DNA from 2 places in the Shewanella sp. VB17 genome. Region 2 is predicted to be linked to the other one. Evidence: predicted binding sites of a transcription regulator. Region 2 holds the regulator's gene; the other holds the start of a gene.
The links. Region 2 encodes LexA, which represses DNA repair genes until DNA is damaged. Its sites were predicted from a motif close to TACTGTATNNNNATACAGTA; they were not measured.

Region 1: dinG (ATP-dependent DNA helicase DinG) is a predicted target of LexA. The motif match lies at 2,948-2,967, and genes of this name have one in related genera.

What each region holds. Positions count from the first base shown of each region.
Region 1 covers NZ_JABRVS010000001.1:2,248,317-2,254,041, reverse strand. The annotation lists gene HQQ94_RS09680 (transposase) at 1-992, shown strand, start outside; gene HQQ94_RS09675 (hypothetical protein) at 1,202-1,360, shown strand; gene HQQ94_RS09670 (DoxX-like family protein) at 2,205-2,576, shown strand; gene dinG (ATP-dependent DNA helicase DinG) at 2,992-5,064, shown strand; gene HQQ94_RS09660 (TSUP family transporter) at 5,073-5,725, shown strand, end outside.
Region 2 covers NZ_JABRVS010000001.1:771,602-777,326, forward strand. The annotation lists gene ctaD (cytochrome c oxidase subunit I) at 1-314, opposite strand, end outside; partial or broken gene coxB (cytochrome c oxidase subunit II) at 333-1,445, opposite strand; gene HQQ94_RS03305 (cell division inhibitor SulA) at 1,924-2,436, opposite strand; gene lexA (transcriptional repressor LexA) at 2,433-3,050, opposite strand; gene plsB (glycerol-3-phosphate 1-O-acyltransferase PlsB) at 3,277-5,700, shown strand.

The DNA of each region.
Region 1 (5,725 bases), 1.5 Mb from region 2:
CGCCGTTTTATCACATAATAAATCGTTGTGTAAGAAGGGCCTACCTATGTGGGGAAGATAAGCTCACTGGGAAAAGTTATGAGCATCGTCGCGGCTGGATTGTCGATAAAATCAAAGCGCTTTCGAACATATTTTGTATTGATATATGCGCTTATGCGGTAATGAACAATCACTACCATTTAGTACTTAACATTGACATGGATAAAGCCAAGTCTTTGAGCCACCGTGAAATAATTACCCGATGGTGCCAGATTACCAAGGGCCATGATGTAGCCACTAAATACATGAATGGTGACGCTTTGATTGAAGGAGAGCGAATACTTCTTGATGGTTTACTGACTGAGTGGCACGAGCGTTTATCTAGCATATCCTGGTTTATGCGCTGCCTAAACGAAGAGATTGCCCGTAGGTCCAACCGTGAAGATGAGTGTAAAGGGGCTTTCTGGGAAGGGCGCTTTAAGTCACAAGCTCTACTTGATGAACAAGCACTACTCGCCTGCATGATGTATGTTGATTTAAACCCTATTAGAGCGGGAATTGCCGACACACTGCAAGCTTCTGATTATACGTCTATTCAGGAGCGCATTAACACGCTAAACACACCTGATAAAGACACTAAACCAAATGATGATACATCAGAACTCACCTCGAGTGAGCGACTCAACCCCCTTGTCCAATTTGATGGTGCTGCTCATTTAGCACCTCAATCAGGGATCCCATTTAATTTCTGTGATTATTTACAACTTATCGATTGGACTGGCAGAGCAATTAGGCCAGACAAAAGAGGGTTCATCGACTCAAGTCGTCCTAAATTACTTGATGAACTTGGTATCTCATCCGATGTCTGGATCACCTCAGCAAAAGAGTTTCGCCGCCAATACAGTGGTATTAGTGGTCGCTGGGATGCCATGTGTGCCTTCAAAAGACAGCATCACAGTGGTCAATGGTGCAAAGGTAAGGCCAGTAGCGATGCACTTCACCCCTCGCCTTAGTCGTATATCACTGAAATCGAGCAATCATCTACAAATACTTGGAAATAATTAGGGGTTCCGAATAAACCAAGGTACTTTTTCTAATCAATGTCAGTTTAATTAGAGTCTCAGCTCTAACTAATAACTGTCCATAATCGAGTCAGCAACCATAAAATATCAATCGAAGAAACCATGCTTTGCTTTACTCTTGTTGATAAGAGCAGGTGTAGATGAAGCTGCGGCCGTTGGTGGCATGGCCGTTCTATAACATCCCTGTTATCACGGCATTTGTGAATCCATTCACATCAGATGCCATCGTCGAGCTTACATGGAAGTATTCACAGCGTGCCGCAGAAGTATCTGCACATCAGCCTGCTGCAAGCAATTAACACCAATATTGCTATAGTGATCAGCAAGCCGACTAAACACCAAACCAGTTAAATGAACCCAATAAAAAAGATATTTGAAACTTGTTAGCCGACAAGTTAACCAATTTTTGTTCATATACGGGTAGCCGGAGGTGTCCAGCCCCCACATCACCCTGCATGCCGCTCCGCACACGACTAAATGGTCTATTTTTTTCCTACAAAATAAAACATTTCGTCCTTTCCTTGGAAGTCAGATTTAGGAGGTAGAGTAACGCAGGGAGCTGTTACCGAGGATGCCAGAACCGAGGGCGGTTCATGGCTAGAACTCAACAATAAAATGTCCTAACTTCAACTTTCTTGCTAACTTCTTTGTTCCGAGTGAACTGCGATCCATCCATTTCTTAGTGAACATAACCCCGTTTTCTTAACCATTACTTCAAGCTTTTCATTACTCAATGCTTGCTGTATCCCTCTAGCCTACGCCTCATATGATCTTCTTGTTCATCAGCTCGCACTCTTTAATCCTTAATAGGGCTAGCGGCTTGACCACCAAGGATGGTGGAAATGCAGATATTGCAGGAGCAACATATCAGTCCTTCAGACCAAGCCTCGCGGCTAAGCCCTTGCCATTCGCTAATCGTTAACGTTTAATAACAGTAAGTTATTCTCTTTTAGAAAGAGTAACGGTGATCTTCCTACAAAGCTTATGTATAATAGAAAGTCACCTCATGAGTTCATGCCCATGCTGGGCGTACACAAGGCGTTCAAACGGACAAAAAACAGTTGGCAGTTTCACTCCGTTCACAATTTTAGCCAACTATTTTAGCCCGCTTAAGCTGGCGTTATACATACAAGGAAGTGTCAGGTGTCATCTGAACAAATTGCACGATACATTATTGGGTTTAGTTGGCTTTACCACGGTATTTTCCCAAAATTATTGCATATTGCTCCGTTAGAAAAAGCAATGACTGCTAGCTTAGGTTTTTCTGACGAAATGTCTTATTTAATCACTAAATCAGTAGGTCTTGGCGAGCTGATCTTTGGTTTAATATTTATCATATTTTATAACAACCGTACGGTTGTTATGTTAAATGTTGCAGGTCTAATTGGTTTACTGTTTTTTGTTGCTGTTTTACAACCTCAGCTTTTGGTCGGAGCCTTTAACCCGGTAACAACTAATATTCCACTAATTGGTTTAAGCTTTATATTATTAGGTAAATCACCTACTCGTCAGTAGTGTAAATTGTATGTATAACAATCTATTAAAGTGGAAAAACATACAGTTGGCTGTTTTCGGATCTCAACATTTTAGCCAACTACATTTGGCGATTAATAGGGCGTTAGCTTACTCAAGGAAGTCCAATGTAGGGCTTTGAAACCCGTCCTATATATAGGCGCTCAAACATTCCACTTCGACTTTGCATCGATGCACAAGGGATACAAGCATTCTTTCCTCAATGCGCCTTGAATTGAAAAGTTTGAGAGCCTCTGAATTGATCATATATTTAATGCCATTGGTATTAAGTCAATCAAACATCAGATCCAACTCCCCCTCCCTGAATAACCCCAAAAGGTTATCGCCATTAAAAAGCATGCAATATTAAAAAAGACTGTTATTATGTACAGCTCTATTTCTCTCTCATAGTATGCGCATGTTACCTGCTGATGTAAAAACTCAAATTCGCACGATATACAAAGGTATCTCTGCCGCACTACCTGATTTTCGTTCCAGGCGAGAACAAAATTATATTGTCGCAGAGATATCAAAAACATTGGCGGGCGAATACGATAAGCAGAGGCGAATTATCGTAGTAGAAGCAGGGACGGGTATTGGTAAATCTTTGGCTTACATATTGGGTTCAATACCTTTAGCATTGGCCAATAAAAAAAAGGTCTGTATTGCCACGGCAACCGTCGCCTTGCAAGAACAATTACTCCACAAAGATCTGCCGTTTTTTCTTGCCCAGTCAAAGTTAAACTTTACTTTTGGGTTAGTCAAAGGTCGCCAACGTTATGTCTGTCTTTCAAAGTTACAGCTGTTAACCGGGCCTGATGATGGTACCCAAATGGCCATGTGGCAGACCAAACCCGACAATAGCCAGATAGTACTATTACAATCTTTGTTTAAGCAATACCACGAAGGGAAGTGGAACGGCGAGCGTGACACATTACCAGAGCAACTGCCCGACCATCTTTGGCAACAAATAGCCTGTGATAAACACAGCTGCCATAAACAATTAGCCAGTCACAGGCATTGTCCCTTCCATAAAGCCCGTGAAGACATCGACACTTGGGATGTGCTCATCGCTAACCACAGCTTACTCTTCGCCGATCTTGAATTGGGCGGTGGGGTGATTTTGCCCGATCCTGAAGAACTGTATTATATTATCGACGAAGCCCATCACTTACCCAAAGTTGCCAGAGATTTTTCCAGTGCCCAGTCAACATTAAGAGGGGCCATCGAATGGCTTGAAAAAATAGATAAAACCAGCAGCAAGCTACAAACTCAAATAAAAACCAACAATATTATCGCACCAGTACAAGCGATGCACGATCACATTACTGATTTAACCGCCCAGTTAACTCTCATTGCGCACTACTGTGATAGCCAAACAGCCCGATTCGATAATCAAGAAAATCGGTTCCGTTTCGAGCACGGAAAACTACCTGAAGGCCTGTTAAGCCAAGCTGAAGAGCTGGCTACCACATCGACCAAGGCACTCAAACAGTTTAATAAAATGCAAACCTTACTGGCTGAAGCCATAAAAGATGGCGATATTCCCAAGCAGCAAGCTGAGCCCTTGTTATCTGAAACTGGCTTTATGTTACAGCGGTTAGAAAATCTTCAAAAGCTATGGAAAATGATGGCCAAAGTCGATAATGCTAAAGGTGCGCCTATGGCACGTTGGATAGAATTGATCACTGGTAAACAACTCGATTATCTGTTTAATGCATCCCCAATCGAAGTCGGTTTTATGCTGGAAAAACTACTATGGGATAAAGCCGCTGGTGTAGTGTTGTGCAGTGCGACCTTAAGAGCATTAAATAATTTTGATCACTTTACTCGACAAGTAGGCCTTTCAATTAATGATGGAAGTCGCTTTTTAGCCTTAGATTCTCCCTTCGATTTTAAACAAAATGCAACCCTGTATTTACCAAAAATGAACACTGAACCCACAGATGACAAATACACTGAAGAATTAGCAGAGCAAATCATCACCTTAGTTGATGGAGAACAAGCAACCTTAGTGCTATTTGCATCGTATTGGCAAATGGAAAAAGTCACCGACCTTGTCGAAAACAAAATTAAAACCGCTCTGCAGATCCAAGGCACTGCTTCCAGACAAGAGATCCTCACTAAACATAAGCTGCGATGTGACAACAATGAACCCAGTATCATTTTTGGCACAGGCAGTTTCTCTGAGGGACTCGATCTACCCGGAGACTACTTAACCAATTTAATCATTACTAAGCTCCCCTTTGCGGTACCGACCTCCCCAGTAGAACAAGCCCATGCTGAGTACATCAAAATCAAAGGCGGAAACCCTTTTTTACAACTGACGATTCCAGATGCATCACGCAAATTAATTCAAAGCTGTGGTAGATTACTACGCAAAGAGCAAGATTACGGCCGCATCACCATTTTAGACAGACGACTGGTGAGTAAAAGATATGGCAAATCATTGCTCGATGCTTTGCCTCCTTTTCGCCGTGTAATAGAGTAGGAGTACTTTTGGAGCTACTGTTAGAGCCTAATGCTTGGGCTATTATTACTGCCATAGGCTTAATCGCAGGGTTTATTGATGCCGTTGCTGGTGGTGGAGGCTTATTGTCGATCCCAGCACTGCTAACCTTAGGTATTCCCCCCCATTTAGCTTTAGGTACCAATAAGCTGGCAGCATGCTTTGGCTCATCCATGGCTGCATTGACCTATTATCGGCAAAATTTTTTCTCTCCAAGTTTATGGTATCACAGCTTCATCGCCACGTTTTTAGGCGCGGTCAGTGGTACATTGTTAGTGCATTACATTAATAAAGAATGGCTGGAAAAAGTATTGCCGCTGCTCATTATTACGATTGCGATTTATACCCTGTGCACCCCTAATGCCATGGGCTGTACACAGTATGTTCCTCTCAAAAAAGCCGCTAGCCGTTTAAAACAATGGTTACTAGGCTTCACTTTGGGATTTTATGATGGCTTTGCCGGTCCTGGTACTGGCGCTTTTTGGACCATCACCAGTACCCACTATTATCATCAACCACTACTCTATAGTTGTGGTTTAGCCAGAACAATGACCTTTATCAGTAATTTAACCTCGCTAGTGATCTTTTTTGCACTAGGTCAAGTCGACCTGATCCTCGGTTTATCTATGGGGGTATGCATGAT
Region 2 (5,725 bases):
GCTAATCCTGTGAAAGCAGGCATCACAGCACCAAAGACCATTATCAGCCCATGAACTGTCGTCATTTGGTTAAAGAAATTCGGCTCAATTAACTGTAAACCAGGCTGAAATAATTCAGCTCTGATCACCATAGCCATGGCACCACCAGTCAGGAACATAATAAAACTGAACCAAAGGTAGAGTGTACCTATGTCTTTATGGTTAGTGGTGAAAAGCCAGCGTTTAATGCCAGTAGGCAGTGGCTCATGATGGTGATCCGCTTGATTGAGCTCAGGATCCACATTTTCTGGTGCTTCGTGCGTTAAACTCGTCATAGCGTTCCCCTATTGGCCGTGCTGATTAACATCAGCAGCCTGAACCGTATCACCAGTGTTGTTATCCCAGGCGTTACGTTCATAAGTAATTACAGCTGCAATCTCTTGCGCTGTTAATTGTTTTGCGAAAGCTTGCATCGCCGTGCCTGTTTTACCATTAATGACTATTTCTAAGTGATCAGTTAACGGGCCGGTGGTTATTTTACTGGCTTTCATTGCAGGGAAAACGCCGGGTAAACCCATGCCGTTGGGTTGGTGGCAAGCGGCGCAGCGTGCCATATATACTTGCTCTCCTTGTGCCATGAGTTCCTCGATGCTTAAGGTTTGGCTTAAAGCGGCTTGGGCTTCTTTTGCGGCAGAATTGGCTTGATTTTTCTGTTCTGCTAACCAGATATCAAAATCTGCTTCAGAAACGGCTTCGACAACAATGGGCATGAATCCATGATCTTTACCACATAATTCAGCACATTGACCGCGATAAGTACCAGGTATGTCAATTCGGGTCCAAGCTTCATTAATAAACCCAGGATTGGCGTCTTTTTTAACGGCAAAAGCGGGTACCCACCAAGAGTGGATAACATCTTCGGAGGTCATTAAAAAACGGACTTTTTTATTGATGGGGAGCACTAATGGCTTATCAACTTCGAGGAGATAATTTTCACCTTTTATTTCAGTCCCTTCAATTTGGGTTCTTGGTGTTGAAAGTAGGCTATAAAATTCGATATCTTGGTCGAAATAGCTGTAGTGCCATTTCCATTGAGAACCGGTGATTTTGATGGTCAGATCGGCATCAGAAGGATCTTCCATTGCGATCAAGGTTTGAGTGGCAGGAATAGCCATTAAAATAAGAATGATGAAAGGCACAACAGTCCAAGCTATCTCGACTTTGGTACTTTCGTGAAAGTTGGCTGCAACAGCACCTTTGGATTTTCTGTGATTAATAATGGAATAGATCATCACACCAAAAACCAGGGCTCCGATCACGCAACAAATATATAAAATGATCATGTGCAGGCTATAAACCTTACCACTGATCTCTGTGACACCTTTGGTCATATTTAAGGGCATTTGTGATGCCACAACGGATGACGTAAACAGCAACGCCAAAAAGCAATACAGCGTTTTTTTCACTAGACTTCTCCTCTGTCAAAAAATAAGACAAAGAAGAGCCACACAGTAAGTCTCTGCTCTATGTAAACTCTTCAGTTCCCAAAAAAGCAACGATGACTTCAAAGCATGTTAGTGGTTTTACTTTTTATCGTGAAAGTAAGCAGTTTTATTAAATCACTGCCAGAATTACCCACATTCATACCTACGACTGAATATATCAGTTCCGATTTCTGCTAGGTAATACAATGCAGTTATATCACTGTGGATTGATTGACTTTGCAGACGACTAAATCGTTTGGATATAACAAATTATCGTTGTTATGCGACTAATTTACTTGGTGTTGCAATATTGATCAAGATTACTTTTTCGTATTTTAAAAATAAGTGATGATCCGTCTTTTAAATTTTATTACGTATGTATTTTTTGCATTGTTAAATAGGCCATTTATTCAAAATAAAGCCCCTGTTAGGGGCTTGAGTCAATCTCTTGGTTAATCTGCTAATGAACAGAGCAGAACCCCCTTTGTGGTATGGCAGTATTTAGCGTGTTGTTACGGTTATTTGCATATAAACTGGCATTGGTGTCTTCTATTACAATGCCTAAGGCTCGGGCGCTTTTAGCAACAATTTGAAGGCGGCGATTATCACGGGAATCTAAAGATTGAGTCCAGCATAATACGGCACTTGATGTGCCACTTGTTAGTGCTTTTTCCATTGCCCATAGTGTTTCGACTTCATCTTTGGCGTGGACCAATAGGACTCGATTCATGTTAAGGCCAGCGTCAGTTAACATTTTTTTGTAATCTATGTTTGGTGGATTGATCAATACTATCCATTGTCCTTGTTGGCTTAGCGTCGCGAGTTGAGCGCTGACTTTTTTGAGTTCGTTACGCCCTTGTGTGTGGGTCGTTATTGTTGTGACTGTGCTCGTTTGTAATTGTCTTGAGTGATTATTCTCATGTTCCAACCATAACCCTGGATGCCTAGGGCTATTACCTATGAGTGTATTCATTGCCAGTCACCGTTGCGAATAACGCCGACAGCTAATCCTTCAATACTGAGGCTTTGATTAGCCAAGTTGATGACTATGGGTGTGTAATCTTCATTTTCTGCGTGAAGATAAACAGTGTTGCCCTTTTTCTCAAAGCGTTTAACGGTGACATCATCTTCGACGCGAGCCACAATTATCTGACCATTTCGGGCCTGATCTGCTTTGTGGACAGCTAAAAGATCACCTTCAAGGATACCAATATTTTTCATACTATCGCCACGTACTCTCAAGAGAAAGTCGGCACTGGGATGGAACATGTTTGGATCAACTTTATAGCGCTGTTCTACATGTTCTTGAGCTAAAATAGGCTCTCCTGCTGCGACTTGTCCTATTAAGGGTAAGCCAGACTCTTCAGGTTCTTCGAGTTGAGTTAAGCGGATACCACGAGATGTGCCTGGGATAATTTCAATACAGCCTTTTTTAGCCAAGGCTTTTAGGTGCTCTTCTGCGGCGTTAGCACTTTTAAAACCTAAACGTGTGGCGATTTCCGCACGAGTTGGTGGCATACCTGTGTCAACAATATTGCACTTAATTAGTTCAAGGATTTCAGCTTGTCGTGGTGTCAATGGTCTCATGGTAAATCCTGTCTTTCTATACAGTAACTGTCAGTATATACAGTATTTCATGCAGTGCAAGTATTAACCAGTGTTAATCGTTTTTCTCTTCTTTATCGTTTGTTTTGTTTAACCCTTAGTCGATGGTGATAGATGATATTTGTCATTGAGCTGAGCTAATTTGGTGGATGTATCTATATCTGATACTCTATGTAGCCATTAAATTAAAATACATTGTATAAGAATAATGTCCAAACAAGATTCCCTTTGGTTTAAATCATTACGCTGGCTTCAAAATAAGTTAGTGCAGACGATTGTTGTACCGCAAGAACCGTTCAAGGACCTTAATTTAGATCCCGAGAGGCCCCTTGTTTATGTGATGAAAACTGAGTCTCTCAGTGATATTGCCGCCCTGAGTGAAATAACAGAAGGATTAGGCTTACCGAGCCCTTACGATCCGCTGGAGGTCGGCGGGGAATTAAGTCCTAGGGTGGTTTGTTTAGAAGCTGCCAAACCACTTATGGGCCAACGGAAAAGTAACGAATTCTTTCTTAGTAGTTTTATGAATTTGTTAAAGGCCCATAAAAGAAGTCCAGATCTTGATGTTCAACTTGTGCCAGTCAGTCTTTATTGGGGCAGAACGCCAGGTAAAGAAGATGACACGATGAAAGCTGCTGTCTTGGAGCGTGAAAACCCCACTTGGTTGCGAAAGTGTTTGATGATTTTGTTCTTGGGTCGACATAACTTTGTGCAATTTTCTAACTCTGTTTCAATTCGTAATATGGCAGATGAACACGGTACTGACAAACGTATTGCGCAAAAATTAGCGCGTGTAGCACGAGTGCATTTTAGTCGACAGCGTAAAGTGATGACAGGACCTGTTTTACCCAAAAGACAAGCTCTTTTTCATGCATTAGTCAGTTCTGAAACGCTGCAGAAAGCCATTCAAGAAGAGGTGGTAAGTAAGAAAATTTCTGAAGTTGAGGCCAGAGCCAAAGCGATGGAATATTTAGATGAAATCGCGGCGGATTACTCAGATAGTCTTGTGCGTATCACCGAACGTTTTTTAACCTGGCTATGGAATAAGCTCTATAAAGGCATCAATATTAAAGGTGCAGAGCAGATCAGGCAGTTACACCATGATGGTCATGAGATTATTTATGTCCCTTGCCATCGAAGTCATATGGATTATCTACTGCTTTCTTATATTCTTTATTACCAAGGTATGGTGCCTCCGCATATTGCTGCCGGTATCAACCTTAATTTTTGGCCTGCTGGGCCCATGTTCCGTCGAGGTGGTGCTTTTTTTATTCGCCGAAGTTTTAAAGGAAATAAATTATACACTGCCGTTTTTCGTGAATATTTGGATCAATTATTTACTAAAGGCTATTCAGTTGAATATTTCACTGAAGGTGGCCGCTCGAGAACTGGACGCCTGTTAGCACCTAAAACAGGGATGCTCGCCATGACGCTAAATAGCGTGCTGCGGGGGATGAAACGTCCGGTGACACTTGTCCCTGTTTATCTTGGTTATGATCATGTGATGGAAGTGGCGACTTACCACAAAGAATTAAGTGGCAAGAAGAAAAAGAAAGAATCGGTTTGGCAATTTTTCGGTGCGTTACGCAAGTTAGGTAACTTTGGTCAAGGGTATGTAAATTTTGGCAAGCCCATTACTTTACATACTTTTTTAAATGAACAAGCGCCTAATTGGCGAGAGGAAATTGCTAATGATCCTGAGCAGAAACCAACCTGGTTAACGCCTGCCGTCAATATACTCGCCAATCAAGTGATGACGAATATTAATGATGCGGCAGCGGTGAGCTCTGTGACCTTAACCAGCTTAGTGTTGTTAGCATCTGAACAGAATGCGCTTGAGAGATCTCAACTTGAAAAGCAGCTAGACCTTTACCTGAAATTACTTAAAGACTTGCCTTATACCTCATATACGTCTGTTGTTGAAGGCGATGGTAAGCAATTAGTGGTACAGGGGTTAGAGCTTAATAAACTACGATTGGACAGTGATTCATTGGGCGATATTATTTCTATTGATGAAAGTATCGCTGTTGCGATGACCTATTATCGTAATAACATTATTCATCTGATGATCATTCCTTCCCTTGTGGCTAGCTGCTTGACACAACATGAGCGCAGCACCAGAGCTGAAATTATAGATGTCATTGCTGACTTTTATCCTTTGCTTCAGGCCGAATTGTTTATGGGGGTGAGTGATACCGCTAAGTTGGTTGAGGAAATACTTGATCTATTTATTGAGCAGGAACTTATCACTGAAAATGAAGTATTTAGTGTCGTAGAACAGAGAGTTAATCAGTTGTTACTGCTTGCTGGTACTGTGAGTGAGACATTGCAGCGTTACGCTATTATTTTTAATCTTTTAGCTGACTTTCCTGAAATGGAACGTTCTGATCTTGAACGTGAAAGCCATCGATTAGCGAAAAGACTAGGTGCTTTACACGATATAACCGCACCTGAATTCTATGATAAGAATCTGTATAGGACACTTAGTGTGAAGTTAAAAGATCTTGGTTACTTATCAGGCAGTGGCAGTAAGGTCGATGTACAAAGGATCAGAGCGCGCGCTAATGGCTTACTGAGATCTTCAGTAAGGCAAACGATTGTTGATAGCGTGGCATCGGAGAGAACAGCCTAATGTGTTGTAACATTCAGGCAGTTAA